3 regions of the Pantoea sp. App145 genome follow, and region 2 is predicted to be linked to each of the others. Evidence: predicted binding sites of a transcription regulator. Region 2 holds the regulator's gene; each other region holds the start of a gene.
The links. Region 2 encodes PhoB, which activates phosphate uptake and scavenging genes when phosphate is short. Its sites were predicted from a motif close to CTGTCATAAAACTGNCNNAT; they were not measured.

Region 1: the regulator PhoB is predicted to act here: its motif matches at 2,121-2,140, upstream of phoA (alkaline phosphatase).
Region 3: the regulator PhoB is predicted to act here: its motif matches at 2,970-2,989, upstream of uvrB (excinuclease ABC subunit UvrB).

Annotation. Positions count from the first base shown of each region.
Region 1 covers NZ_CP133290.1:355,609-365,740, forward strand. The annotation lists gene RCF31_RS01560 (hypothetical protein) at 1-923, opposite strand, end outside; gene RCF31_RS01565 (hypothetical protein) at 1,410-1,865, shown strand; tRNA gene RCF31_RS01570 (tRNA-Ser) at 1,857-1,944, opposite strand; gene phoA (alkaline phosphatase) at 2,191-3,597, shown strand; gene RCF31_RS01580 (DUF3472 domain-containing protein) at 3,694-4,419, opposite strand; gene RCF31_RS01585 (hypothetical protein) at 4,776-5,015, opposite strand; gene ychF (redox-regulated ATPase YchF) at 5,052-6,143, opposite strand; gene pth (aminoacyl-tRNA hydrolase) at 6,256-6,843, opposite strand; gene ychH (stress-induced protein YchH) at 7,106-7,381, shown strand; gene RCF31_RS01605 (GGDEF domain-containing protein) at 7,384-8,553, opposite strand; gene prs (ribose-phosphate diphosphokinase) at 8,779-9,726, opposite strand; gene ispE (4-(cytidine 5'-diphospho)-2-C-methyl-D-erythritol kinase) at 9,865-10,132, opposite strand, start outside.
Region 2 covers NZ_CP133290.1:1,807,438-1,817,569, forward strand. The annotation lists gene RCF31_RS08320 (cobalamin-independent methionine synthase II family protein) at 273-1,379, opposite strand; gene RCF31_RS08325 (PstS family phosphate ABC transporter substrate-binding protein) at 1,555-2,481, opposite strand; gene phoR (phosphate regulon sensor histidine kinase PhoR) at 2,500-3,813, opposite strand; gene phoB (phosphate response regulator transcription factor PhoB) at 3,828-4,517, opposite strand; gene RCF31_RS08340 (hypothetical protein) at 4,782-5,672, opposite strand; gene sbcD (exonuclease subunit SbcD) at 5,851-7,068, shown strand; gene RCF31_RS08350 (AAA family ATPase) at 7,065-10,132, shown strand, end outside.
Region 3 covers NZ_CP133290.1:1,524,167-1,534,298, reverse strand. The annotation lists gene bioF (8-amino-7-oxononanoate synthase) at 1-120, shown strand, start outside; gene bioC (malonyl-ACP O-methyltransferase BioC) at 101-856, shown strand; gene bioD (dethiobiotin synthase) at 853-1,521, shown strand; gene RCF31_RS06970 (ABC transporter ATP-binding protein) at 1,598-2,314, opposite strand; gene uvrB (excinuclease ABC subunit UvrB) at 3,211-5,232, shown strand; gene RCF31_RS06960 (gluconeogenesis factor YvcK family protein) at 5,268-6,170, opposite strand; molybdenum cofactor riboswitch at 6,364-6,496, shown strand; gene moaA (GTP 3',8-cyclase MoaA) at 6,487-7,473, shown strand; gene moaB (molybdenum cofactor biosynthesis protein B) at 7,490-8,005, shown strand; gene moaC (cyclic pyranopterin monophosphate synthase MoaC) at 8,008-8,493, shown strand; gene moaD (molybdopterin synthase sulfur carrier subunit) at 8,486-8,731, shown strand; gene moaE (molybdopterin synthase catalytic subunit MoaE) at 8,734-9,186, shown strand; gene RCF31_RS06930 (DUF1615 domain-containing protein) at 9,267-10,132, shown strand, end outside.

The DNA.
Region 1 (10,132 bases), 1.5 Mb from region 2:
ATGTAAACAGGAATGACGAGCAGGAATAAAGAGAACGACTCATAGTATCCAAAGATGAGGTCTGTGAAGTTTGCATTCTCACCACTCCTGACGCTAAAGCGCGCCAGGGAGGCAGAAGTAAAGGTGGATAAATCCAAGGTGAGTAATAATTGCATACCAAAAATGAGCAGGGAGGCAACAAGAGATGACATGATACTGATTGCGAGCCTGTAGTCTCTGTTTGCTTTACTCAGAGTGAAATATAACAATGAAAGCCCACCCAGAACAAAGCCAGTCCACTCAGTCAAAGCGATCAGTAAACAAGACGCAAAAACAAAAAATAAAGAACTGCGAGTTTTACTTTCAATTCTGCGTGCAACTGAGAGCATGAATGCCGAGATAAGCAACTGGCTTAGTGATTGAGGCCAGTAAAGTATTCCAGAACTAGCCAGTGATTCTCGGGAAAGTATGAGTGGAGCACAAGCAATCGCTGCAAGAACAAAACCAAAACACCGTTCAGGTTTAAATAACTTTAAAATTAAAGAATAAGATATTATTGATGTTGAAATTAATATCAATAAGTTTATGTAAAACAAGCTTTGTATTGAGTAGTCAAGATTTAATGTTCTAATGAACATTTCTGGAACTAAGAAACCAAAACTGGGAAAACTAGTATAGATATAGCCACCGGATTTGTCAGGAACTGCCGCCCCCCAAGGGATGTTAGAATTTACGGCGCCACCCAATGTAACAAGCGGCAAGAAATGATGTTCTGAAAAGTTTCTCTCCGAAATTGACTTGGCAATTAACAGAACGTGATATGATGCCTCAATGTTTTCGATGCCATTGTCGTCCTTCATATTCTTATACTTTATTAGGCTTGAAGCTAAAACCATAATCAACAATATGGACACGCCAAATATATTGTACTTATGTAATTTCATGTTAATTCTCAATCAATATCCATGATAAAAACCGCTATCTAATGAAATGATATCACTCAAATCAGATAAGAACACAAGTCATTGACACAGAGAGAGACCACTTTGCCTTCTGTAGTCACCACTCCCACAACCAACTAAATTCCCTTTCCCGCCAATCCCTTCACGCATCCCGGTCACCTTCCACTTGATCAGTTCCGCCGATCAATAATGCTGTGTGTATATACAGTATCTATTGGAGGGTGCACCATGCCCCCGCGAACTCGACATCCCATACGCTTTCACGCTTGAAGTTATCCGTAATCAAAGGGGTTTGCTGACTGTCAAGACTTCAGTGTTCCGGACTGAGCTTCACAAGCTTAATCATGACTGGCCCCTGCAGCGCTGCAACGAGTGGTTTACCCGCAAGCAGACTTTCTTCAAGGACATCACTGATGGCGATGGTGCCGATCGCACCTATGTTTTACGCAACATGGGGAGGGTGCTCTGATGGGATTTCCTTCACCGGTGAATGATTATGTCGAGCCACGCCTCGACCTGAATCAGATATTCATGCCGAACCGGGCAAACACGTTCATGATTGAAACTGCAACGGGCTGTCTGCTCGTTGACCAGGTGGTTAAGGTGAGGCCTGGCGATTTGGTCGTCTTCCAGATTGATGGATGCCAGATGATTGGGAAGTGGTACCCGAAATACCTGATGACCGATGACGGGATTATCGAAGCTGATGCGCTGGAGAATGTGATCGTGTTGGGAGTGGTGAGAAGGGGATTGACTCGCTTCGCTTGCCCTGCGGGCAGTTTATTCGCTGCGCGCCCAAACTGTCCAACCGGCTGCGCCGGTTGTCGAACCCCGTCGGGGGTTCTCACCCTCTCTCACCCGAAGAATATGCAAAAAAAAAGTCTGAACGTAAGTTCAGACTCTTCTTCAAAATTGTGGCGGTGAGAGGGGGATTCGAACCCCCGATACGTTGCCGTATACACACTTTCCAGGCGTGCTCCTTCAGCCACTCGGACACCTCACCACATTTTTTGCTGCTGACCTTGGCGGGTCAACGGGGCGCTACTATAGGGAGTTCGCCTAAAAGGGTCAAGCCCTATTTTCTCCTTTTTTTCTATTCGCTTAAGCCCTGAGCGAATCGCTTTAACCCTGTGCGCTTTGGTTATCCTGTCATCAAAATATTGCATGTCAGTCACAGAAGTGTCACTAAATTGTCGCAGACTTGTCCGCGGAAACATTTGGTTATATTTGTGAATAAGGATGCTTATAAATGAAACATATACCTCTGATTACGGTTCCACTTATCGCTTCACTGTTTGCTTCGGCTGCGGTGGCGGATGAGGCAACTTACTCCCGCGCCGCAACCGGCGATTTGACGCAGCACGGCGGTGCGCGTCGTCTGACGGGGGATCAAACTGAAGCATTGAAAGCCTCGCTCAGCAACAGCACGGCTAAAAACGTGATTCTGCTGATTGGTGATGGCATGGGGGATTCAGAAATCACCGCAGCACGTAACCAGGCGATGGGGGCCGGTGGCTTCTTCCCGGGTATCGATGCGTTACCGCTCACCGGCCAGTACACCCACTATTCTCTGGATAAGAAAACCCACAAACCAAACTACGTCACGGATTCAGCCGCTTCTGCCACGGCTTGGGCTACCGGGACCAAATCCTATAACGGTGCCATTGGCGTTGATGTGAACGGTAAAGATCAGACCACGCTGCTGGAGCTGGCAAAAGCAGCGGGCAAGGCGACCGGTAACGTTTCTACTGCGGAATTGCAGGATGCGACACCTGCGGCACTGATCGCCCATGTGACCTCACGTAAATGTTATGGCCCGGAAAAAACCAGTGAGCTATGCCCGACCAATGCGCTGGAGCAGGGTGGGAAGGGTTCAATTACCGAACAGATGCTGAAAACCCGCGCGGATGTCACGCTGGGCGGCGGAGCGAAATCCTTCAGCGAAGTGGCGAAAGCGGGTGAATATCAGGGCAAAACCCTGCGTGAGCAGGCGCAGGCTATGGGTTATCAGCTGGTGGATAATCTTGATGGTATGAATGCTGTGCAGCAGGCAGACCAAAGCAAGCCAGTGCTGGGGCTGTTTGCGGAAGGCAATATGCCGGTACGCTGGCAGGGGCCAAAAGCCAGCTATCACGGTAACCTGGATAAGCCGGTGGTCACCTGTGAAGTGAATAAAGATCGCCCGGCAACTACGCCGACACTGGCGCAGATGACCAAAAAGGCACTGGACTTGCTCAGTCAAAATGACAAAGGTTTCTTCCTGCAGGTTGAGGGGGCATCGATTGATAAACAGGATCATGCTGCCAATCCCTGTGGTCAGATAGGTGAAACCGTGGACCTGGACGAAGCGGTACAGCAGGCACTGGCCTTTGCCCGCCAGCACGGAGACACGCTGGTGGTGGTGACTGCGGACCACGCTCACAGTAGCCAGATTATCGAAAATGGCACCAAAGCGCCGGGACTGACGCAGGCTGTTAACACCAAAGATGGCGCGGTGATGACCATCAGCTACGGTAATTCAGAAGAGGATTCGCAGGAACATACCGGCACTCAGCTGCGTATTGCTGCTTACGGCCCTCATGCGGCCAATGTGGTGGGTCTGACAGATCAGACTGACCTGTTCTTTACCCTGCGGGATGCGATGGGGATTAAGTAACGCATTAATCTTACGCGATAAAAAATCCACGCAATCGCGTGGATTTTTTCGTATTTGATTGCGGTAAGAACAGTCTTCATCATAAAGAACAGCGTCTTAGTGACTGGGTTGCCCAACGGTGGTTTTTAAATCTTTACCCGCGAACTCATACTGATAATTGAATTTACCATTACATCGGCCATATGAATGCGGATGAGTAAGCTCGCCTTGTTTCCCGTTTGAAGTGACGTAGGGTGGTGAAACGGTGATTTGCGCGACTTCCGGAATAGAACAGGTTGCAACATTCTTATAATACTCAATCCACCCCGCCTGGTTGTTTCTTAATGTTCCTGAACCCGCAGGCAGGCGCCATGCACCAATCTGTGTTTCATCCTTACTCCCTTCTTCTTTGACGAAACCGTACCAGGTATTCGTGTCATGGTTATCACGGCGAACTTCAAACAGATATTTTTTACCTGTCTTGATCGGATACAGGGTAGAACAACTCACACCGTGACCGCCATCAGCACCCAGGCGACAGTGCTGACTGTCCAGTACAGCCGTTCCGTTAATAAAAGAAGAGAAAATCAACATATATTGTTCGGTTGTGTGTGGTTGCAAACCAATATAACCAACGGCACTGGTACCAGTGAAAGAAAATTGATTTGCAAAATAATAACCAGCAGTGTCTGGGGCCTTGTTAACCGTTAACGGCAGGGTGAGGCTGGTAATATTGTCCGCATTGACAGACCAGTTCCATCCGGCCACACCACCTGGGGTTATAGCGCAGACATTGCTTGTTAAACAGGTGGTTACAGCCAGGGCAAAAAAAGAATATTTCATGTTTCTCCTCCATGAATAAATCAAGTGTGCTGAATATCTGGCAGTGGCTAATTATTAGTTGAATTTTGTTTTGTGCAAATTTCGATAGAAAAAAACTCTTTCTGAGTGGTGTTGAATATTAAGATAATTTTCTGCTTAAAGTTCGGTAATGTAACAGTATGTGGGATAGATGTTTTCTTTTGGGAATCACAGAAATGTCTTAGCTGTTATTTCATCAGCGACAATGAATAAGACAGCAGGAGAGCGAGGAAAAGGGACTAATTAGCGGTGGTGTGTAAAGAAAAATCCACGCAACTGCGTGGGTTTTTGGTTCGCGAAGGAGAGCTCGCAATACTGGTGCCATTGTTAAAGCCAGATCATTCAATGTTGACTTCAACGGTCAGATTCGCGCGTTCTTTTTTCCAGATAAGGTTACGGAACTGGGTGCCGGCAATAACCGTGATCATCACAGAACTACCCGATGCAAGATTTCCTAAAACTCTGGAGCCGGTGAGGAAAAATCCCTGGAGTGTCTTCAATCTGTAAACCGTATTGAAGCTAATTGACAAAATGCCGGGTAATAATAGCGGTAATAAAAAAGCCCATGCAATTTGCATGGGCCTGATTTTTGACGTCAGCTTATAAGAAGTAAATCAGACGTTAAACAGGAAGTTCATCACATCGCCATCTTTCACGATGTATTCTTTGCCTTCTGAACGCATTTTTCCTGCTTCCTTCGCACCTTGTTCACCCTTGTAAGTGACAAAGTCATCAAATGCGATGGTCTGGGCGCGGATAAAGCCTTTTTCGAAGTCGGTGTGGATCTTGCCAGCGGCCTGTGGAGCCGTTGCGCCTACCGGGATGGTCCAGGCACGCACTTCTTTGACGCCTGCGGTGAAGTAAGTCTGCAGGTTGAGCAGGGTGTAACCGGCGCGGATAACGCGGTTCAGACCTGGTTCTTCCAGACCCAGCTCCGCCATAAACTCAGCACGCTCTTCATCATCCAGCTCGGCGATATCTGATTCGACAGCCGCACATACCGGTACTACGACAGAGCCTTCAGCGTCAGCAATCGCACGAACCTGGTCGAGGTAAGGGTTGTTATCGAAACCATCTTCGTTGACGTTGGCGATGTACATGGTTGGCTTGAGCGTCAGGAAGCTCAGATAACGGATGGCGGCTTTTTCATCGGCATCCAGATCCAGTGAACGCAGCATACCGGCGTTTTCCAGATGCGGCAGGCACTTCTCCAGCGCAGCCAGTTCAGCTTTTGCGTCTTTATCTCCGCCTTTGGCTTTCTTCTGCACACGCTGAATAGCGCGTTCGCAGGTATCGAGATCCGACAGCGCCAGTTCGGTGTTGATAACGTCAATGTCTTCAGCCGGGTTTACTTTGCCTGCAACGTGAATGATATTGTCATTCTCAAAGCAACGTACCACATGGCCGATAGCTTCGGTTTCGCGGATATTGGTCAGGAATTTGTTGCCGAGACCTTCACCTTTCGACGCACCTTCAACCAGACCGGCGATATCGACGAATTCCATGGTGGTTGGCACAACACGCTGCGGCTTAACGATGTCGCTCAGTTGATCAAGACGCGGGTCGGGCATAGGCACCACACCGGTATTGGGTTCGATGGTGCAGAACGGAAAGTTGGCTGCTTCGATACCCGCTTTAGTCAGCGCGTTGAACAGGGTGGATTTACCGACGTTCGGCAGGCCCACAATACCGCATTTAAATCCCATGGTCTGATTACCTTTCTCACTGAGGGTGCAGCGCTGGCTGGCAACGCTGACAGATTCTAAAAATTTCGCGCATTATACACAGAAATGCTGCTGTGCGGCGCGGGAATTGGCGTTAACCGGCTTTGAAAGCGTGCAGGCGGTTCATCGCCTTTATTTTGTCTTCTTTCAGCCAGAGTTCAGTGCAACGCACCGCTTCATCAATGGCATCATCAATCAACTTCTGCTCGCTGGTGGGCGGTTTACCCAGCACAAATCCGGTGACTTTATTGCGATCTCCAGGGTGGCCAATGCCAACACGCAAACGGTGAAAGTTATTGTTATTCCCCAGTTTGCTGATGATGTCTTTCAGCCCGTTATGGCCGCCGTGGCCGCCACCCTGCTTAAATTTTGCGATGCCAGGCGGCAAATCCAGCTCATCATGTGCGACCAGAATCTCTTCCGGCGCAATACGGTAAAAGGTCGCCATCGCTGCCACCGCTTTGCCACTCAGGTTCATAAATGTGGTCGGTACCAGCAGGCGCACATCTTCTCCTGCCAGCGACAGCCGGGCGGTATAGCCAAAGAATTTGGGTTCGTCTTTCAGAGACTGATTGTAGCGCTCTGCCAGCAGATCCACATACCAGGCGCCAGCGTTATGGCGCGTGGCGGCATATTCGGCGCCGGGATTCGCCAGTCCGACAATCAGTTTAATGCTGCTCACGATGGTTATCCTGTCTCGATCACGAAAGGGCGATAGTTTACTGCGTGCCCGAGAAGATGACAAAGGGCGAGGCTGAAGAATAGTGACGCTTCGTTATTTATCATTTTCTATCGAAATCAATCCGATAAGCGGTAAAGTTTTGTCAGAATTGTGAAAGATGTGTGATCCTGTACGCATATTAACCGCCTGGTATTGCCTAAACTTATGGTCAGTTAACGTTATGTGCTGTTCTGAGCTTTGCTCATAAGGAAGGAGGTAAACCATGAAACGTCATCATACTCGCTATATTGGTAACGGCCTGATGTGTCTCGGCTTACTCACCATGGTGCTCGGCGTCGGGTATTCGATCATTAATCAAATTCCTTCGCTGAATCTGCCGCAATTTCTGGCGCATGGCGCAATGTTCAGCATCTTTATCGGTGCGCTGCTGTGGCTGGTTGGCGCACGCGTCAGCGGACGTGAAAAAGTAGAAGACCGTTATTTCTGGTTGCGGCATTACGGCGATAAACGTTGCCGCCGCAATACCCATCATTCTTAACGCTACACCAACGTAGCCTGATTAAACGGCTGTAACTGCGCCAGATACTGTTCGGTGCGGTTACGGCCTGTGGCTTTTGCACGGTAGAGTGCTTCATCGGCCAGTGCCAGCAATGCCGGGAAATGTTTATCTTCCTGACAGGAAGTGGCAAAACCAATGCTGACGGTGTAACTGATATCATTCGGTTGCGACAGCTGAGTCGCTACCCGGATGCGTTCGCAGACTGTTTGCGCCAGTTCGCTGCCACCTGGCAGAATAGCGGCAAATTCCTCGCCGCCCAGACGGGCAAACTTACCTTCCTCCGGCAATAACGCCTGCGCAATCTGACAAAAATCGATGAGCACCCGGTCGCCTTGCTGATGACCATAACGGTCATTGATGCTTTTGAAGTGATCCAGGTCGAACAACACTGCGGTGAATGGCTGCTGCTGACGTAATCGGCGGGCAATGATCTTTTCTGCCTGCTCGAACAGGGCCCGGCGATTCCACACGCTGGTTAACGGGTCGTGCAGTGATGCCAGCTTGTGTGCAATTTGCGTGCGTTCATTCACCATTGCCAGAATCGTAAAGGCCAGACCAATCACGAACAAAATGGATTCAAGAATGACGTAGACGGAAAAACTGGAGCCACCAATCGCCCCATGTACCGGAGTCGCCACGGCATCATCAAGAAAAATACGGGCAACGTGGAACAGCAGATGAATCCACAGCAGAGTTTGTGCAGGCCAGAATGTCACCGTCAATGTGGCGCGGGCACGCCAAAGCAACTGAATTAAGGCTGCGGTGTAAAAGATACACAGCAGACAAACCACCAGCACGCGTTTGGGCAGACTGTAATAAAAGGCGGGGAAGCAACACAGAATCGCCCAGAGCAGGGCACCGGCCAGCCAGCTTAATCCCAGTGGCTTGTTATCGAACACGCGGAAGGCATTCAGCAAACTGCCATAGGCCAGCAGCATGACCACATTTCCGACTGCGACCGGCAGGAAGTGCAATCCTGCGGCGCGCAGGCTGCTGAGAAACACCGCCAGTAAGGTTAATGTCAGGGTCAGCGAAGTGAAGCCCAGCACGCGATCATATTGTGAACCGACCCAGGCGAAGACCAGAATGATGCTTAAAAACCCCAGTACATAGAGCTCACAAACAAAAAGTGTGTAGATGTCGAGAGCCATAGTGGTCGGAGTTCTCAAAAAAAGTGTGGTGAAAAATACCACTAAACATGGTAGCGCTAAAGCCCGGATGTCAGTGTTGGCTGAAAACAGTGAATGGCAACGAGAATAGTGAATTTTAACGAAATTTATCGCGCAAGAACCCGCGCCGGGAGCGGCTTAATCGGTAAATGACGCAATAGCAGGGTGAGAGAAATAAAACCGGGCACGAGGCCCGGTTTCGTTCGATTAATGTTCGAACATGGCAGAGATAGATTCTTCGTTGCTGATACGACGAATCGCTTCGGCCAGCATGCCGGACAGCGTCAGAGTACGCACGTTAGGCAGAGATTTCATCTCGTCAGACAGTGGGATGGTGTCACAAACGATAACCTGATCGATCACCGATTTGCGCAGGTTTTCCACTGCGTTACCAGAGAAAATCGGGTGTGTGGCGTAAGCGAACACGCGCTTCGCACCGCGCTCCTTCAGCGCTTCAGCCGCTTTACACAGCGTACCGCCGGTGTCGATCATATCGTCGACCAGTACACAGTCTCGGCCAGCGACGTCACCAATGATATGCATGACCTGAGAAACGTTGGCACGCGGGCGACGTTTATCAATGATAGCCATATCGGTGTCGTTGAGCAGTTTGGCAATCGCACGGGCGCGAACCACACCACCAATATCCGGGGAAACCACAATCGGGTTTTCCAGACCAATTTGCAGCATATCTTCCAGCAGAATTGGGCTGCCAAACACGTTGTCAACCGGGACATCAAAGAAGCCCTGAATCTGCTCGGCGTGCAGGTCTACCGTCAGAACACGGTCAACGCCCACGCTGGAAAGGAAATCCGCAACCACTTTAGCGGTGATTGGCACACGCGCAGAACGCACACGGCGGTCCTGACGGGCATAGCCAAAGTAGGGGATAACGGCAGTAATACGACCAGCAGAAGCCCGACGCAGCGCGTCGACCATCACAACCAGCTCCATCAGATTATCGTTGGTGGGGGCACAGGTGGACTGGATGATGAAAATATCACCACCGCGTACATTTTCGTTAATCTGTACACTCACTTCACCATCGCTGAAACGACCGACAGCGGCGTCTCCGAGGCTAGTGTAAAGGCGGTTGGCAATACGTTGTGCTAGTTCCGGGGTGGCGTTACCAGCAAATAGCTTCATATCAGGCACGAGAAGAACCTCAGGCTTTGCGTCCAGCGAATGAACAACACTGCGATAACCGGCGCATACCGCAAAGCGTGTTCAGACAGGTGTGTTGATGCGTCGCGTGCTGTGTCTGGAACAGGGGTGACACAGTCACGCATACGCTTAAATCCCGGAAAGAGTACGCTGCAACGGCGAGATATTTAGCCCGCGCGCCACAAATCCTCGTATCCATTCCGGGGCAAGCTCCAGCACCTGACGAGCGGCGGATTCGGTGTTAAATTCAGCAAACACACAAGCTCCGGTCCCAGTCAGGCGCGACGGCGCGTATTCTAGCAGCCAGGAAACCAGCTCATCAACCTCACGAAAACGTTTTCTTGCCACAGACTCACAATCATTGTGGAAAGGAAGCTGCAAAAGTTCATCAAGTGAG
Region 2 (10,132 bases):
GATTTAAACTGCTTTTCTTCTGTTCACAGAGGGATGGATTGACAACGGGCCGTAGTAAAACGTTTATAGCGAAGAAAGGCAATACGGGATCGGAAAACCAGAAGGATATAGCACGAATCAGGGGAAAAGCAGTGAATCAGTATAGATAAGGTCGATAACGCATCAGATGATTTGCTGAAACTTTCCACAGTGCGAGAGATATACGTGCAAAACTTGCTTTCTACATGCACAAAAGGCGCGATTTACGCGCCTGTTTGCACAACTTTACATCATCACCACACCTGATTTGCGATATCGACTACGAGGCGAATTTTTTGCCACTGCTGTTCCTCGCTCAGGCTGTTACCCTCTTCGGTGGAAGCAAAACCACACTGCGGGCTGAGACAAATCTGCTCCAGGCTGACGAATTGCGCCGCTTCCTGCAAACGCGCTTTCACCTGTGCCGGATCTTCCAGCTCACCGGTTTTAGTGGTAATCAGGCCCAGTACCACCTGTTGATGGCCCGGCTTAATAAAGCGCAGCGGCTCAAAACCACCTGAACGCTCGTTGTCATATTCGAGGAAGAAAGCATCGATATTCACGCCACCAAACAGGATTTCAGCCACCGGCTCATAGCCGCCTTCCGAGATCCAGGTTGAACGGAAGTTACCGCGACACACATGCAGTCCCACTGTCAGATCCGCCGGTTTACCTTCCAGCGCCGTATTCAGCACCTGAGCGTAGATGTGCGCCAGTTCCTGTGGATCTTCGCCACGCTCACGGATCTGCTGTTGCTGATCCACCGAGCACAGGTAGGCCCAGACGGTATCATCCAGTTGCAGATAACGGCAGCCCGCAGCGTAAAACGCCTTGATGGCATCTTTGTAGGTCTGCGCCAGATCGGCGAAATAGTCTTTCAGATCTGGATAGACGGTGGCATCGATCACTTTACGACCACCACGGAAGTGCAGCACGCTTGGGCTGGGGATGGTCATCTTCGGTACCGCATCACCGGCAATGCTTTGCAGGAAGCGGAAATGTTCCAGCATCGGGTGATTGGGGTTAAACGCCACTTTGCCAGTCACTTTGACGCCACGCGCTTTGGTCTGCACGCCGTTGAATTGAATGCCCTGCTCGGCTTCGTAACGCTCCACGCCCAGCAGACTGTCAAAGAAGTCAAAGTGCCACCATGCACGACGGAACTCACCATCAGTCACCACTTTCAGGCCATTAGCACGCTGTTGCTCCACGACATGGCGGATGGCCTCATCTTCTACCTGGCGCAGCTGGGCGGCATCAATCTCACCCTGAGCAAACTGCTCACGCGCCTGCTTGATCGCAGCGGGACGCAGAAAACTGCCGACGGTATCGGCGCGGAACGGGGCGGTAACTCGTTGCATGATCACTCCTGGCTAAAGCCGTAAACGCATGGTTGCGTCAGGTAATAATTTCGTCCGGTTATTTTTAGCCATCTGGATGGCTACATGGCTAAAGAGAGTGACATGCTAAGCGAAATTGGGCAAACGAAGAAAATTCAGGTGACATGAAGAAAATTCATGTTGTGATGCGCGTTCTTCAATTCCCCTCTATGGCCGCCCGCGCCAGCGCCATCTGGCTATCTGACAGCGGCAGGTAGCCTGCCTCACTGACGCGGCGCTGCCCCTGGGGCGACAATACCTGGTGCAGAAATGCAGATACCAGCGGTGGCAAAGGTTTGCCGGGCGCTTTGTTGACGTAGAGATAAAGAGGACGTGACCACGGATAGCGCCCGCTGCGGATAGACTCTGCATCAGGCATCACGCTGTCGCCACTGGCGGTCACCACCGGTAAGGTTTTTACCCCACTCAGATGAAAACCAAAGCTGGCATAGCCGATACTGTTGGGCGTCGCCGCCACGGCCTGCACCACAGCTGCGGAACCGGGAAATTCGGATACATCAGCACGGAAATCACCTTTGCACAGCACCTGCTGCTTGAAGAAACCCCAGGTGCCGGAAGCTGAGTTGCGTCCATAACGCTCGATGCTGCGCGTTTCCCAGCCGGGAAGGGTCAGCCCCACATCGCCCCAGCGCTGTGCGGCGTGCGGTGCACCGCATAAACGCGTCACCGAAAACAGCGCATCAAGTTGCTGCGGTTCGATGCGCGTCAGCGGGTTGTCCTGATTCACCACCACCACCAGCGCATCCATCGCCACCGGCACTGCCAGCGGCGGGTAGCCGTAGCGGGTAGTAAACAGCTGGCGCTCGTCTGCCTGCATTGGCCGGCTCATCGGACCGAGTTGCGCCGCTCCGGCAGCCAGCGCCGTGGGAGCGGTTGATGATCCCGCCGCCTGTACCTGTACATTCACACCGGGCGACTGGCGGCTGAAATCCTCACCCCACAGCGTCATCAGATAACCGAGGGTATCGGAACCCACACTACTCAGATTGCCAGCCAGCATGGTTTGTTGCCCCTGTGCCAGGACAGAGAACGACAGCAAAATGAACAGCAGCAACGATTTCATGCGGGATTTCCGTGACAGTTATTGCGCCACATTCTCCCGTATCCCACTGGCGACAATCAACCTTGGCGGCAGGATAAAGCTGAAGCTCGTCTCCTGATGCGGCACACTGCTGATCTCAAGCCGCGTATTGTGGTGGCCAAGAGCATGTTTCACGATCGCCAGTCCCAGTCCGCTTCCCCCGGTGGCGCGTGAACGTGCTTTATCCACCCGATAAAAACGTTCGGTGAGACGGGGCAGATGTTCAGCACTGATACCCGGCCCGTTATCGCACACCTTAAACTCCGCGCCCTGCTTACTCCGCAGCCAGCTGATATCAATCCGCGTACCTTCCGGTGTATGGTTCACCGCGTTGTACACCAGATTGGAGATTGCGCTACGTAGTTGCTCATCATTGCCGAGCACTTTGAGGTGCGGGTCAGTGTGGAAATGAATCTCGTGTCGTCCCTGGCTGAGGGTCTCCGCCTCACGCTGCAACAGCAACAGCATGGTTGGCACATCAACGGTCTCTTTCAGATCAATGGCGGGAGCGGCCTCAATGCGCGAAAGCGTCAGCAGTTGTTTCACCAGGCTATCCATACGCCGGGTTTGCTCCTGCATGGTTTGCAACGCTTTATTGCGCGAACGTTCGTTCATTACCGAATCGTTCATCATTTCAAGGTAGCCCTGCAACACGGTGAGCGGCGTGCGCAGTTCATGGCTCACGTTGGCAAAGAAGCTACGTCGTGCGCCTTCCAGCTGGTGCATTTGCGTGACATCGCGCGCCACCATCAGCCACTGTCCTTCGCTGTAAGGCATCACGCGAAACTCCATATGATGCTGATTATTCAGCACCAGTGTCAGGGGCTTGTTGAAATCACGCTGGCGAATATAGCGGGAGAACTCAGGATAACGCAGCAGGTTGAGGATGTTCTGGCCGTTATCTTCCGGCCAGCGCAGACCGAGATGCTGCTGTGCCAGACCGTTACACCAGAAAATGGTGCCCTCTTCCGTGGTCAGCACCACCGCATCCGGCAGCGATTCTGCACCACTGCGAAAACGCTTGATCAGATTGCCTAACTCGCGGCGGCGGCGGCGGTTACGCAACTGCATTTGATACAGGCCGTAAAACAACGGTTCCCAGCTGGCACGCCCGCCGGGTGGCGTCATGGATCGATCAATCCACAGCCAGTGCGACAGCCGCATCAGGTTCCAGAAGTGCCATAACAGCACACCCAGTACCGAAGCCAGCAGCAGCCAGGGAAGATAACCAAACAGCAAACCGAGAATCAGTGCCGGCAGACAAGCCAGCACCAGCTCGGTTAATAATCTCTTCCAGGAGAGTCGTTCCAGCACGGTATAAACTCCGTTTAGTAGCGGGCAGAGAAACGATACCCTGTTCCGCGTACGGTTTGTACCATGCGGTCGTGGCCGGAGACCTCCAGCGCTTTACGTAAACGACGGATATGTACATCGACAGTACGATCTTCGACATACACATTGGTGCCCCAGACATGGTTCAGCAGCTGTTCGCGGCTGTAAACGCGTTCCGGGTGCGTCATAAAGAAGTGCAGCAGTTTATACTCGGTCGGCCCCATCTCCAGTGGCGTGGTCTCTGACATCACACGATGCGATGATGGGTCGAGGCTCAGCCCCTGCATCTCAATCACTTCTTCCACTGCCATCGGTGAAATACGGCGCATCACCGCTTTGATACGGGCCATCAGTTCTTTGGGGGAGAAAGGTTTGGTGATGTAATCATCCGCGCCTACTTCCAGACCACGTACGCGATCCTCCTCTTCACCACGCGCTGTCAGCATCATCACCGGGATATCCCGCGTCATGGCTTCACGCTTCAGGTGTTTGATAAACTGGATACCGCTACCACCGGGTAACATCCAGTCCAGCAAAATCAAATCTGGCCAGGGTTCAATCAGCTTCCCTACTGCGCTGTCATAATCTTCCGCCTCAATCGGCTGGTAATCGTTCTGTTCCAGCACGAAACATAACATTTCACGGATGGGAGCTTCGTCTTCCACAACCAAAATGCGCTTAGCCATTATTACTCCTGCTGATATGACGGCTGTCACTGAGATTTGCGGCGTCATTATGCGTCAGTTTTATGACACTTTTATGAAAAAACCAACGGGTGGTCTGGAGTATAAAAACAGAAATGTGACAGCAGAAACAGGATTTTTGGCGGGTAGCATACGAATATGCTTCTCAGGTAATTATTAAGAAAAAATGATTTTTCCCGGACCGGGAAGCTAACCTTCCCGACCTCTCAGTAGGATGCTATCCCAGAGCTGGGTTAACGACGTATTTTATACCTCAGGATGGTCATTCAGATCCATCTGGCGTACTAATTCTTCCATCTTCTCGCAGGATTTCGCTTTTTCCGCCATCTGTGCTTTCAGCGCAGAGAACTTATCCGTTGCCAGCAGCTGATCACTCATGCTGATAAACTCATCCTGCGTTATATCACCCGCAAATATCGGTGGGACGTCCGCCTGGTCCCAGTAATAATTCATACTCATCAGGGTAGTTATGGCTATGGCTTCATCATGGGTTGTGACTTTCTGGCTGGCGGAAATAATGGCATCGAAAAAATCACGCAGGAAAGCGCTCACATCTTTTGGTCGGAAGGCATCAAGATAAAAGAAATGCGCGCGAGCATTCCCGGGTTCGGCACCCTCAACATAGGGAATTGATATTGTTGTCATTACCCCGTAGTTCGGCAGGCAATTTTCAGCGCGATAATTAAAATCGGGGTTCAGCACCATCGCTAAAAAATCTTCCCGCAACGAGGCTAAATAGGCCGGAGAGGGGCCAACAACAGGAGGATGGGCGATAAATACCCAACCTGGAGCGCGGTTATAAACCACCGCATCATCGTCTACAGTTCTTCCTCTGGTAGTAACAAACGTTGCGAAAAGCTCAGCAGTATCACCCGCAGGAACGACATCGGCCCCGAAAGGCAGTAAGGACGATGTTCTTCCCGTCGCCCTGCCGTAAATCAGTTTTTCATACTCTTCTGGCCCCATCGTGACGGGCGCTTCTGTGTCGTATTGAGAGGTCGCAGACCCCATACGCTGTGCTGAATTCGCCACCACGACAATATTGTCCCCAGCCGCAGAAGCTAAAGCATGGCTATCGGGTGCTGAACGCATGGCGGAGGTGGAGGTTACAGATTCGCTACGGTTAACAGGAAACATATTTATCTCCTTACGTTATCAGTGAGCCTTTATTTAACCTCTAATATTTTTCCGCGCTGAATAGTTAACTTCTGAGGAATTGATGATTTTTCCGGCGCATTTGTTCGGCTAATACGCATGTCAGTGGCAGTCCCATCCGTATATAATCGCCCAACGCGAAATCTGGCAGGGAGCATCCATGCGCATCATTCATACGGCGGACTGGCATCTGGGCCAGTTCTTTTACAGCAAAAGTCGTGCGGCGGAACATCAGGCCTTTCTCGACTGGCTGCGCCAGCAAATTGAGCGGCATCAGGTGGATGCACTCATTATCGCCGGTGACCTGTTTGATACCGGTTCCCCCCCGAGTTACGCACGTGAAATGTTTAACCGCTTTGTGGTGGCCTTACAGGCCAGCGGTTGCCAGCTGATTGTGCTGGCCGGTAACCATGATTCGGTAGCCACGCTAAATGAATCCCGTGAACTGCTCGCCTGCCTGAATACCCAGGTGATCACCAGCGCAACGCCGCAGGGCGAGCAGCAGGTACTGACGCTGAAACGGCGTGACGGCTCGCCAGGCGCGGTGCTGTGCGCCATCCCTTATCTGCGTCCACGCGATATTTTGCGCAGCCAGGCCGGACAATCCGGACGGGAAAAACAGCTTTCGCTGCTGGAAGCCATCGAGCAGCATTATCAGCACTGCTTTGCCGCCGCTGAGGCACAGCGCGCGGCGTTGGGCGGCCAGCTGCCGATTATCGCCACCGGCCATCTCACTACCGTGGGGGTGACCAAAAGTGATTCAGTACGCGATATCTATATCGGCACCCTGGATGCCTTCCCGGCCCAGGCCTTTCCCGCCGCGGATTACATCGCCCTCGGCCATATCCATCGTGCACAACGCATTGCCGACAGCGACCAAATTCGCTACAGCGGCTCCCCCATCCCGCTGAGTTTTGATGAGCTGGGTCGGGATAAAAGCGTGTTCCTGCTTGATTTCAGCACAGGCCTCGATGCCGTGACACCGCTGACCATTCCGCTGTTTCAGCCAATGCAAATGCTCAAAGGCTCGCTGGCGGAGATTGAACAGCAGCTGGCCGCCTTTAAAGATAGCGATGCATCACAACCGGTGTGGCTGGACATTGAAATCACCACTCAGGAACATCTCAGCGATCTGCAACGACGGATTGAGCAACTGACAGAAGGCTTACCGGTGGAAGTGCTACTGGTCCGCCGCAGCCGTGAGCAACGTAGCCGCAGCCTGGCACGGCTGGATAATGAAACCCTGAGCGAATTGCAGGTTGAAGAGGTATTTGCACGTCGTCTGGCGCTGGAAGAAGATCTGGATACGGAACAGGCTGCGCGGCTCACCCAACTGTTTCGCACCACCCTTGCCGCGCTGGAGAACCCTTCTGCATGAAAATCCTGACGCTGCGTTTTAAAAACCTCAACGCCCTGCGCGGTGAATGGTTTATTGATTTTCGTCGCGAGCCTTTTGCCAGCAATGGCCTGTTCGCCATCACCGGTGCCACCGGAGCGGGTAAAACCACCCTACTCGATGCCATCTGTCTGGCGCTTTACCACCAGACCCCCCGTCTCGGTGTGTTATCACAAAGTCAGAATGAACTCATCACCCGCGATACCGCCGAATGTCTGGCTGAAGTGGAGTTTGAAATCAAAGGTGAAGCCTGGCGAGCCTTCTGGAGCCAGAACCGCGCCCGTGGTCAGGCCGATGGTAAATTGCAGGCACCGCGCGTTGAACTGGCACGCTGCGCTGACAACCAAATCGTCGCCGACAAAGTGGGTGACAAACTCAGGCTGATCGAAACCTTATCTGGCCTCGATTTCGCCCGTTTTACCCGCTCGATGATGTTGTCGCAGGGGCAGTTCGCCGCCTTCCTCAATGCGAAACCCGGCGAACGCGCCGAGCTGCTGGAAGAACTGACCGGCACCGAGATTTACGGGCAGGTTTCGATGCAGGTTTTTGAGCGTTACAAAACCGCCCGTACCGATCTTGATACCCTGCGCGCCCGTGCCGGTGGCATGGTGCTGCTGGATGAAGCCCGTCGGGCAGAACTGACTTCGCAACTGGAACAACTCAGCACCAGCGAAGCGACACTCAACCAGCAACTGATCACCACCCAGCAACAGCAGCAGTGGTTAACCCTGGCCCGGCAACTGACCAATGAGCAGCAGCAGGCACAGCAGGGGCTTCACACCGCAGAAAGTGCGTGGCAGCATGCAGAACCGGAACGCCAGCGACTGGCACGCGCCGAACCGGCGGAAAAACTGCGCGATAAGCTGCAACAGCGGGAACAGTTACGCCAGGAACTGGCGGCACTGACGCAGCAATCACAGCAGTTACTGGAGCAGCAGCAACAGGCGCTCGACGCTCAGCAGCAGGGTGAAGTGCGTTATCAGGCGGCACAGCAGGCGCGAGATCAGGCGCAGGCCGGACAACAGCAACTGGAAACGTTGCTGACAGAACATGTCATCCCGCTTGACCAGCAAATCGCCACCCTGCAACAGCAGATCACCGAACAACAACGGCAACTGGTCCAGCAGCAGCAAGTGTTGCAACAAAGCGGAGCCGCACTCAGCCAGCAACAGCAGGAGAGTGAACGCTTACAACAGATCTGGGATGAACAGCAGCAGTGGCGCACCACACAAGCCAGCGTTGCTGAATGGGGAGAACATCTGGCGCGCTGGCAAGCCGATATTGCGCGACTGGATGAGCGCGAGCAGGCCATCGCCCAGTTGAGCAACCAGCATCAGCAGCAGCGACAGCAGCTCGACCAGCTACAGCAAGCCTTCTCTGCTCGCCAGCATGCGGCGCAGCCAGTGGCAGAGCTGGAGTCACAACATGATATCAGTCAGGTGCGTGATGCGCTGGCACAACATCAGGCGCAGCGTGCATCCCGCCAGCAGCTAACCTTGCTGGCTGCACAGTGGCGCTCGCTCCAGCCACAACAGCAACAACGCCAGCAGAAACTGCACGCGTTAACCCAGCAATATCAGGCGGAAGAACAGGTTTTACAGGCGCTGCGCGAGGAGTGGAAGCGCATCAATCAAGCGCGAATTGATGTGCAGAAAATCTGTGATTTGGAACTCACCATCGCCCGGCTGGCGGATGAACGCGCCCGGTTACAGCCGGACCAACCCTGCCCGCTATGCGGCTCCTGTCAGCATCCAGCTATCGAAGAATATCGACAGCTGGAACCCGGTGAAAATCAGCAGCGGCTTGTCGCACTGCAAAATCAGGAAAATCAGTTAAAAGAATCCGGCACCGCTAAAGGTGAGCAACAACGCCTGTCGCTGCTGCAACAGCAGGCGTTGCAGCAGGAACTCAAGGATATCGGGCAGCAAATCACCACCTTGACTGAGCAATGGCAACGGCTGACTGGTGAGTTGGCGCTCACCTTTGCGCTGGGGCAGCAAGATGAAGTTACCTGCTGGCAACAGCAGCAGGATCAGCAGGAAAACCAGCTACGCGAATGGCTGGAACATCTGCAACAGCAGCAGCTGGCGCAGCAGCAGATTACCAGCGTCCAGCAGACATTGAACGATCTCAACCAGCGCAGCGAAGCTGAACGCGCGGCCTGGCAGCAATTAAGTCAGCAACTGGAACAGCAGCTGACACCGCATCAACTCGCCCTGCCCGCACGTGATACACGCGCCAACTGGCTGGAAGCATTGCAGCAACGCTGGCAAAAATGGCAGGAGAGTGAGCGGTTACTCACTACCCTGCAACCACAGCGAGCCAAAGCAGACAGTGAATTGCACAACCGGCAACAAAACCATGCGCGTGAACAACAGCGGCTGGACACCCTGCAACAGGGACTGAACGGTTTACAGCAGCAACGGGCAGAACAGCAGCAACAGCGCCAGCAGCTGTTTGGCGATCGTCAGGTGCAGGCCGAGCGCCAGGCACAGCAGCAATTGATGCAGCAGTGCGAACGGGAGCTGGTGCAGCAGTTGCAGGCATGGCAGCAGGCGCAAAGCACGCTGCATAGCCTGAATGGGCAACGGGCGCAAATCGACCAGCAACAGCAAATGCTGGCTGCGCGGGTTCAGGACGCCGAAAGCACCTTCCTCAGCGCATTGCGGAAAAGTGATTTCGCCGACGAGGTGGCGCTGCGTGAGGCGTTACTCGATGAACATCAGGCGCTGCAACTGCGTCAGCATTTACAGGCACTGGAGCAACAACGTCAGCAGCAAATCACCCTGACCCGGCAGCTGGAGCAGAGGCTGAACGCACATCAGCAGCAACGTCCGGCAGAGCTGAGCGATGACAGGACGGCGGACATTGAGGCAAGGCTGGAAAACCTGCGCATGGCGCTGCGCGATAATGCCCGCCATCAGGGCGAAGCACAGCAACAGTTGCAAAGTGACACCGCTTTGCGTCAGCAGCAGCATTCCCTGTTGAGCCAAATCAGCGACAACGAAGCAGAGCTGCAACAGTGGAGCCAGCTCAATGAATTAAT
Region 3 (10,132 bases), 280 kb from region 2:
ATTCGTCCGCCAACCGTACCACCGGGCACCGCACGGCTGCGTATCACGTTAACCGCCGCGCATCACCCGGATGATATCGATCGTCTGCTGGAGGCGCTGTATGACGCTACAGGTCAATAAACAGGCGGTTGCGCAGGCGTTTGGTCGCGCAGCGCAGCATTACGAACAGCATGCTGAACTGCAACGCCAGAGCGGCGATGCGTTGCTGGCATTGGCCCCGGCCGGGTTTGGTCCGCACCTGCTGGATGCCGGATGCGGCACCGGCTGGTACAGCCGGTACTGGCGTGACCGTGGGCGCGAAGTGACCGCGCTTGATTTGTCGCAAGCCATGCTGGATAGCGCTGCACAGCAGCACTCGGCGCAGCATTATGTGCAGGGCGATATTGATGCGTTACCGCTGCCGGATGCCTGTGTTGATGGCGTGTGGAGCAATCTTGCGGTGCAGTGGAGCAGCGATTTGCGCACCGCTTTGCAGCAGTTTTTACGCGTCACCCGACCGGGCGGCACGGTGCTGTTTTCCACACTGTTGTCCGGTTCATTGCACGAGGTGCATCAGGCGTGGGCGCAGCTGGATGGGCGTCAGCACGCCAACCGTTTCCTCAGTGCAGCGCAGATTGCCGCTGCCACTCACGATCTCTCGCTTGAACACCAGCAGCAGACCATCACGCAGCACTTTCCCAGCGCGCTCAGCGCGATGCGTTCACTGAAGGGCATCGGCGCAACCCATTTGCATGACGGGCGGCCGGGAGGATTGCTGACGCGCACGCAACTGGCCCGGCTGGAGCAGGGCTGGCCGCAGGATGAGGCGGGTTATCGCCTCAGCTATCACCTGATGTTTGGAGTATTAACACCATGAAACGCTGGTTTATTACGGGCACCGATACTGAAGTAGGAAAAACGGTGGCCAGTGGGGCGCTGTTGCAGGCGGCCAGTGCAGCCGGATTGACCACCGCAGGCTACAAGCCAGTGGCTTCCGGCTGCGAGGTCACCGCCGAGGGGATTCGTAACAGCGATGCGCTGGCTTTGCAGCGTTACAGTTCGCTGGCGCTGCGTTATGAGCAGGTCAATCCGCTGGCCTTTATCGAGCCAACGTCGCCGCATATCGTCAGTGCGGAAGAGGGGCGACCCATCGAATTCGCTCAGCTGTCAGCGGGATTGCGCCAGCTGGAACAGCAGGCTGAATGGGTGCTGGTGGAGGGGGCAGGCGGTTGGTTTACCCCGTTGTCCGCCACCCAGACTTATGCCGACTGGGTGATCGCTGAACAACTGCCGGTCATTCTGGTGGTCGGAATCAAACTGGGCTGCATCAACCATGCGATGCTGACAGCCGCAGCCGTGCGCGCCAGTGGTTTATCGCTGGCCGGCTGGATCGCTAATGATATTCAGCCACCGGGCAAACGTCACCAGGAGTATCTGACAACCCTGCGTCAGCGTATTGATGCACCCTGCCTGGGCGAAATTCCGTACCTGACGGATGACGCTCAGCAGGCAGAGTGCGGACGCTTCCTGACACTGCCGTAGCGGCGCGATTTATCGCGCGGCTGGCATTGCGCAATAAATTGCGCCGCTACGGATTGTGCCAAAATAGCCGACATTATCAGGTCACCGTCAGCCATTTGTTGATGGTGACATCATCCAGCTGTGCCACTTTGCCCTGTGCCACATTACGACCCCGATGCAGCAACAGAAAGTAGTCAGCGACGCGGCGAATAAAGGAGACGTGTTGCTCCAGCAGCAGGATGGTCAGGCCATAATCACGGTTCAGACGGCGGATTAAGTTACCCATCTCCTCTTCGAGCCAGGGTGACATCCCTTCAGTGGGTTCGTCGAGGATTAACAGCTTCGGTTGCAGCACCAGCGCACGTGCCAAAGCCAGCTGCTGTTGTTGATCCATCGGCAGCTCGCCACTGCGCTGGTGACGCAGTGAGTAGAGCGCCGGGAACAAATCAAACACCATTTCCGGGATAGCGCGGCTGCGCTCATCCTGCGCCGCCATCAACGCAATCAGCAGGTTATCTTCCACGCTCATCTGCGAGAAAATATGACGTCCCTGTGGCACATAGCCAATGCCCATGCGTGCACGTTGCTCCGCCGGTTGCAGCAATAAGTCTTCGGGGGGGGAGCCATCTTCCTGCCATGTCATCGAGCCGCTGTTGATTGGCAGCCGCCCCATAATGCAGTTGACCAGCGTGGTTTTCCCCATCCCCGGACTCCCCAGCACGCCAGTGCAGGTGCCGGGCGGCAGATCCAGATCCACATCCCACAGAATATGGTTTTGACCGTAAAACTGATTCACCGAACGTAAACTCAGCATCTGACATTCTCCTTCCAGATAATTAGCCTGAATGCTTCCGCTCTGTGTCGTCTGGCAAACAGTCAAACACGATTCATCATTGCCACTCTCACCATCAGTGAGTTGTTACAAATGCTCTATCGATAAACCTGCAATTCTCAGGCCAGGTTGCTGATGCGATGAAAAATGCATCAATGGCGGGCAAAAATCAGGCTTAAAAGTTGAGTAACGCTTAACAATTCCACGGAGTGATAAAAAGGCTGCACTTTAGCGGTGCTGAATGCTTAACGATTCTGGTGCAGCCGATCTGGCATAAGGCAGAACCGGCAGGAATAAGTGGCCTTATTTACTGGAAATTTCATCCAGCAGCCCCCCTCAGCACGGAAAAAGAATAGTTAATGCCGCGCAGGTTGTGAGAAAAATAAACGCAAAAAAAAATTTTTTCGCACGTCAGGACAAGCCGGAGAAAATTATGCACAGGCGATGGGGGCGGGGCTGCCATCAGTTATCCACTATTCCTGTGGATAACCTTGTGTATTAGAGACTGAAAACAGAGCGCAAGCGAGGAAATACGCGGCCTGCATACATTATGCTGAGAAACTGGGCTTTTTAGTGATTCTCTAACAAATCAATATGTTAGTTAAAATCAAGCCTGAGAATTATCTTGCTCGTCATCAGACTGCAATTTTATGACGCTCTATTGACAAATGTTAAAAGCATCTCCTTTCTGGGGATAACCTTGTACCACAAGGTGTTACCTGTCCTTGTTAAAATTGCACTGCGGCGAGTCGCCACGCCTCCCCGTAATCGTGCAGCATACATGTAAATATATCCAGTATTTTTTACTGGCAAATTCGCGCTGGCAGAGTAGAATTAGCAGCCTGCCCGCCGACTTCTCCAGCAGGAACCGCAAAACCATGAGTAAAGCCTTTAAACTCAACTCCGCTTTTAAACCATCAGGGGACCAGCCTGAGGCGATTCGTCGTCTGGAAGAGGGGCTGGAGGATGGCCTGGCGCATCAGACGCTGCTGGGGGTGACCGGTTCGGGAAAAACCTTTACCGTGGCCAATGTGATTGCCGATCTTAACCGGCCTACCATGGTACTGGCTCCTAACAAGACGCTGGCGGCTCAGCTTTACGGCGAGATGAAGGAGTTCTTCCCGGATAACGCGGTGGAGTTTTTCGTCTCCTACTACGACTACTATCAGCCAGAAGCTTATGTGCCCAGCTCCGACACCTTTATAGAAAAAGATGCGTCGGTGAATGAGCATATTGAGCAGATGCGTCTGTCGGCCACCAAGGCGCTGCTGGAACGGCGTGACGTGATTGTGGTGGCGTCGGTTTCGGCGATCTACGGCCTGGGCGATCCCGATCTTTACCTGAAAATGATGCTGCATCTGACGCGCGGCATGATCATTGATCAACGCAGTATTCTGCGCCGCCTGGCGGAGTTGCAATATAGCCGCAACGACCAGGTGTTCCAGCGTGGCACCTTCCGCGTGCGCGGCGAGGTGATTGATGTCTTCCCAGCCGAATCTGACGATATCGCGCTGCGCGTGGAGCTGTTTGATGAAGAAGTGGAGCGGCTGTCACTGTTTGACCCGCTCACCGGCCAGGTGGTTTCGGTGGTGCCGCGTTTTACCGTCTATCCCAAAACCCACTATGTCACACCGCGCGAACGCATCCTGCAATCCATGGAAGAGATCAAAAAGGAGCTGGTGGTACGCCGTCAGGTGCTGCTGGAAAACAATAAATTACTGGAAGAACAGCGCATTACCCAGCGTACCCAGTTTGACCTCGAGATGATGAACGAGCTGGGTTACTGCTCCGGTATCGAAAACTATTCGCGCTATCTCTCCGGACGTGGGCCGGGCGAGCCACCGCCGACGCTGTTTGACTACCTCCCGGCCGATGGCTTGCTGGTGGTTGATGAATCCCACGTCACCATTCCGCAGATTGGGGGCATGTATCGCGGTGACCGCGCGCGTAAAGAGACGCTGGTGGAATATGGCTTTCGCCTGCCGTCAGCGCTGGATAACCGCCCGCTACGCTTTGAAGAATTTGAAGCGCTGGCCCCGCAAACCATCTATGTTTCGGCCACGCCGGGTAACTACGAGCTGGAGAAATCCGGTAATGAAGTGATTGATCAGGTGGTGCGTCCGACCGGCCTGCTCGATCCGATCCTCGAAGTGCGTCCGGTGACAACCCAGGTGGATGACCTGCTGTCGGAAATCCGTAAGCGCGTAGAGATCAATGAACGTGTGCTGGTCACCACCCTGACCAAGCGCATGGCGGAAGATTTGACCGAGTATCTGGAAGAGCACGGCGAAAAGGTGCGTTATCTGCACTCGGATATCGACACGGTGGAGCGTATGGAGATCATTCGCGACCTGCGCCTGGGTGAGTTTGACGTACTGGTGGGGATTAACCTGCTGCGTGAAGGGCTGGATATGCCGGAAGTGTCGCTGGTGGCGATTCTTGATGCCGATAAAGAAGGCTTCCTGCGCTCCGAACGTTCACTGATTCAGACCATTGGCCGTGCTGCGCGTAACATCAATGGTAAAGCAATTCTGTACGCTGATAAGATCACGCCGTCGATGGCTCGCGCCATTAGTGAGACAGAGCGCCGTCGCGAGAAACAGCAGCGCTACAATGAAGAAAATGGCATCGTGCCGCAGGGGCTGAACAAAAAGATCACCGATATTCTCGAACTGGGTAAAAACGTGGTCAAAACCCGTGGCAAGGGCAAAACGGCATCGCGCACCGCCGCTGAAGCCGAGGCCAGCTATCTGGCGCTCACCCCGCAGGCGATGCAGAAGAAAATTCATGAGCTGGAAGGGCAGATGCAGCAGCACGCGCAGAATCTGGAGTTTGAAGAGGCAGCGCGGGTACGCGACCAGTTGCATGAACTACGCGAGCTGTTTATCGCTGCCTCCTGATAACCGGAGCACCCTTTTGTTGCGCAATTTTCAGGTCAAAATGCCTGGATGGCATGCTCCAGCGCCACGCGCAGCAGCTGGCGGTCATGTCGGTATTTAATGTCGGCGGCCTCCAGCGGTTCGCGCACGATTAAACGCTCCTCTACGCCGCGAATATCCGCCGCCGGGCTGACGATCACTGCATCAATCACCCGTTTACCAATCGCTTTTTCCATGATCACCAGTTTGTCCGCCACGGTCAGGCTGGCGGCGGCCGGGCTGAGTTCCCGGCCCAGGTTGCCGATAAACACCATGGTTGCCGGGGTGCGACGCAATGCGCGCGCCATCTCTTCCATCAGCAGAATCGGCATCAGGCTGGTGTAGAAACTGCCGGGACCAATCAGGATCAAATCCGCTTCGCCAATCGCATCCAGCGCTTCACGAGTGGGGATGACGTTGGGATGCAGCATCAACTCCTGCGGGGCCTGCTTCATCTCATCAACTGCGGTTTCGCCGTACACCATATTGCCTTCGTTATCCTGGGCTACCAGATCGACGGGTTGCTCGGACATTGGAATCAAAAATGCATCCACTTTCAGCAGGTTGCGGATGATATTGATGGCTTCCAGCGGACGCACGCTGAGATGGTCAAGCGCTTTCAGGATCAGGTTGCCGAGGTTGTGACCGGCCAGTTCGCCATTGCCGGTAAAGCGATATTCAAACATCGCTGAAGCGACGCTCGGTTCGGTGATCAACTGGTTGATGCAGTTACGCATATCGCCCCAGGCAATACCGCCTTCTGAACGGCGGATGCGTCCGGTCGAACCGCCGTTGTCGGTGGTGGTAACAATACCGGTCAGACGCGAGCCAAGCGGTGCCAGCGCCGACATTACACGACCCAGACCGTGGCCGCCGCCCAGCGCCACCACACGATCCAAATCTGCCAGGGTACGATTCATGTTGCTCCTTATGACTGACGCTCAACCGTTGAGCAGCAGTTAAACTGATATGTATCAAAATCTGTCGGCTATTTTAACGTATCCTGTCGCGAAAATGCGGTGAAAAAACGTTATGTATCAATATATATAGCGAAAATCCTTAATGGAAGCGAACAACAAATCGCGCTAACATTCATGCAACCGTGTTGCTTTGAGTCGCAACATACACTCTAGCCTGTGTACCTAAGTCTTCGGATACGGTGCCCAGGCCGCAGCCCAGAGCTGCCAGGGTGCAGAAAGAAATGACTGCATCTCCCGTATTTGGAAAGGTGTTCAGGTGTCACAACTTACAGATAGCTACGCGCGCAGCTTTTATTATCTGCGCTTGTCGGTCACGGACGTGTGTAACTTCCGTTGTACCTATTGCCTGCCCGAGGGCTACAAACCTCAGGGGACGCGCAATAAAAGTTTTCTCTCGCTTGATGAAATCCGTCGCGTGACGCGTGCCTTTGCGGCCGCGGGCACTGAAAAAGTGCGCCTGACGGGTGGCGAACCCTCCTTACGTCGTGATTTCACCGACATCATTGCCGCAGTGCGCGAAAATGACGCCATTCGTCAGATAGCCGTTACCACTAACGGCTATCGTCTGGCGCGTGATGTTCGCGAATGGCGTGCTGCCGGGCTGACGGCCCTCAATGTCAGCGTCGATAGCCTTGATGCCCGCCAGTTTCACGCCATCACCGGGCAAGACAAGTTTCATCAGGTCATGGCGGGCATTGATGCCGCCTTTGAGGCCGGCTTTGCGCAGGTGAAAGTCAACAGTGTGCTGATGCGCGATGTCAACAGCCACAGCCTTGACACCTTTCTACAGTGGATTCGTACCCGACCGATCCAGCTACGTTTTATCGAGCTGATGGAAACCGGGGAGGGCGGCGATCTGTTCCGCCGTCATCATATCTCGGGCGAGGTGATCCGCGACCAGCTGATTATGCAGGGCTGGCAGCGCCAGCCGCGCGGTCGGAGCGATGGCCCGGCGCAGGTGTTTCGCCATCCCGATTATCAGGGCGAGATCGGTCTGATCATGCCGTATGCCAAAGATTTTTGTGCCAGCTGCAATCGCCTGCGTGTGTCGGCGATCGGTAACCTGCATCTGTGCCTGTTTGGCGACGGCGGGGTCCCGCTGCGTGATCTGCTGGCATCCGACGATCAGCAGGACGAGCTACAGGCACGTATCGCCTACAGCCTTGGGCAGAAAAAGCAGACGCATTTTCTGCATCAGGGCAACACCGGTATTACGCAAAATCTTTCCTTCATTGGTGGCTAACAAAGGAGTTATGGCCATGGGTAAATCTTCCGGCGACTTTGTTGCCATCAACGCTGCGGTGCTGACCGTTTCTGACAGCCGTGATGCGGGTTCCGACACCTCAGGTGATTATTTGCGTGAAGCACTAACCGAAGCTGGGCATCAGGTGGTTGATCACGCGATCGTACCGGATAACCGTTATCGTATTCGCGCCACGGTGTCGCGCTGGATTGCCAGCGACGATGTCCAGTTGGTGATCGTCAACGGTGGCACCGGTTTTAACAGCAAAAACAGTACGCCAGAAGCGCTGCTGCCGCTGTTTGATCGCGAAATTGAAGGATTTGGCGAGCTGTTCCGCATGATCTCATACGAAGAGATCGGCAGCGCCACTTTGCAGTCACGCGCGGTGGCGGGTATGGCAAATCAAACGCTGATTTTTGCCGTACCCGGTTCCAGCAATGCCTGCCGCAGTGCCTGGGAACGCATCATTGTCGATCAACTGGATGCGCGTACCCGTCCCTGTAATTTTGTCTCTCATTTGAAGAAGTTGTAAGCATGTCCTCGTTAACTCATATCAATGCCGCTGGCGAAGCCCATATGGTGGATGTCTCCGGCAAATCCGAAACGGTGCGTGAAGCCCAGGCGGAAGCGCTGGTGCTGATGAAGCCGGAAACGCTGCAAATGATCATCGATGGCAGCCACCATAAAGGCGATGTGTTCGCGACTGCGCGCATCGCAGGTATTCAGGCCGCCAAGCGCACCTGGGAACTGATCCCGCTGTGCCATCCGCTGATGCTAAGCAAAGTCGAGGTGACGCTGGTGGCTGAGCCGGAACACAGCCGGGTGCGCGTCACTTCGCGCTGCCGTCTCACCGGTAAAACCGGTGTCGAAATGGAAGCGCTGACCGCTGCGTCGGTCGCGGCCCTGACCATCTATGACATGTGCAAAGCGGTACAAAAAGATATCGTCATCGACCAGCTGCGCCTGCTGAGCAAAAGCGGCGGCAAATCCGGTGATTTTCAGGCGGTGCAGCATGATTAAGGTGCTGTTTTTTGCTCAGGTCCGTGAGCTGACCGGCACCAGCGCGCTGGAACTGACGCCTGAATATGCTGATGTGGCGGCTTTGCGCCATGCGCTGGCGGCGAAAAATGATCGCTGGGCGCTGGCGCTGGAATCAGGCAAATTGCTGGCGGCGGTCAATCAAACCCTGGTGCCGATGAGCCACCCGCTGCGCGCCGGTGATGAAGTGGCCTTTTTCCCGCCGGTGACCGGAGGTTAATGATGGAAACCCGCATTCGTGTCGGTCACGAGGCATTTAGCGTGGCACAGGAGTATGCCTGGTTGTCGGCGCATGACAGCGATGGCGCCGTGGTGACCTTCACCGGCAAAGTCCGCAATCACAATCTCGGCGACAGCGTGGCAGCACTGACGCTGGAGCATTATCCGGGCATGACGGAAAAAGCGCTGAAGGAAATCGTCGATGAGGCCCGTCAGCGCTGGGCGCTGCAACAGGTATCGGTGATTCATCGCGTCGGCGCGCTCTTCCCTGGCGACGAAATCGTATTTGTCGGTGTCAGCAGTGCGCATCGCAGCACCGCCTTTGCGGCGGCAGAATTCATCATGGATTACCTGAAAACCCGCGCGCCATTCTGGAAGCGGGAAGCCACTACCGAAGGTGAGCGCTGGGTGGATGCGCGTGATAGCGACCATCAGGCAGCGGAGCGCTGGAAGTAACGCGCAAAACCATCCGGCTCTGATGGCGGCAGGCCACTGAAAACGTTAAGGTAAGGTTTTTGTTTGCGTCAGGGAACGAGATGAAAACCACTGTGATCCTCAAACGCGCCGCGTTACTGGCCTTGCTGGCGCTGGCGGGTTGTAGCACCAAAAAGCCACCGCAGGCACCGGTACGCCAGCCAACGGACGTCAAGGCGCAAATCCGCCAGCTGCTGCCCAGCCATGTCACGCAGAAAGCCGACTGGGCTGACGATATCTACACGGCCTTTCGCACGCAGCAACTGGATCCCAGCGTCAGTAACCTGTGTGCGGTGATCGCCATCGCCGATCAGGAATCCAACTTCAGCGCGGATGCCAACGTTCCGGGGCTGCCGAAAATCGCCTGGGGCGAAATCGATCGCCGCGCGGCGAAGCTACATATTCCGGCCTTTGTGGTGCGTACCGCGTTATTGATTAAATCCCCCAGTGGTGAAAGTTATGCCGCACGTCTCGACAAAGTCCGCAGCGAGAAAGAGCTCAGCGCTATTTTTGATGACTTTATCGATATGGTGCCGATGGGCCAGAAATTGTTTGGCAACCTCAACCCGATTCACACCGGAGGGCCGATGCAGGTCAGCATCGCCTTTGCCGAGGCGCACGCCAAAGGTTATCCGTGGCCGGTGGATGGCACCATTCGTCGCGAAGTCTTTACCCGGCACGGTGGCATGTATTTTGGCATCATGCATCTGCTAGGCTATCCGGCGGATTACTCCGCGCCACTGTACCGCTTTGCCGATTTCAATGCCGGATGGTACGCCAGCCGCAACGCGGCTTTCCAGGCGGCAGTGGCTCGCGCCAGCGGCATCAAACTGGCGCTGGACGGTGATTTGATTCAATACGGGAGCGATGCGGCCGGATCAACCGAGCTGGCGGTGCGCACGCTGAGTAAGCAGCTGGATATGAGCAA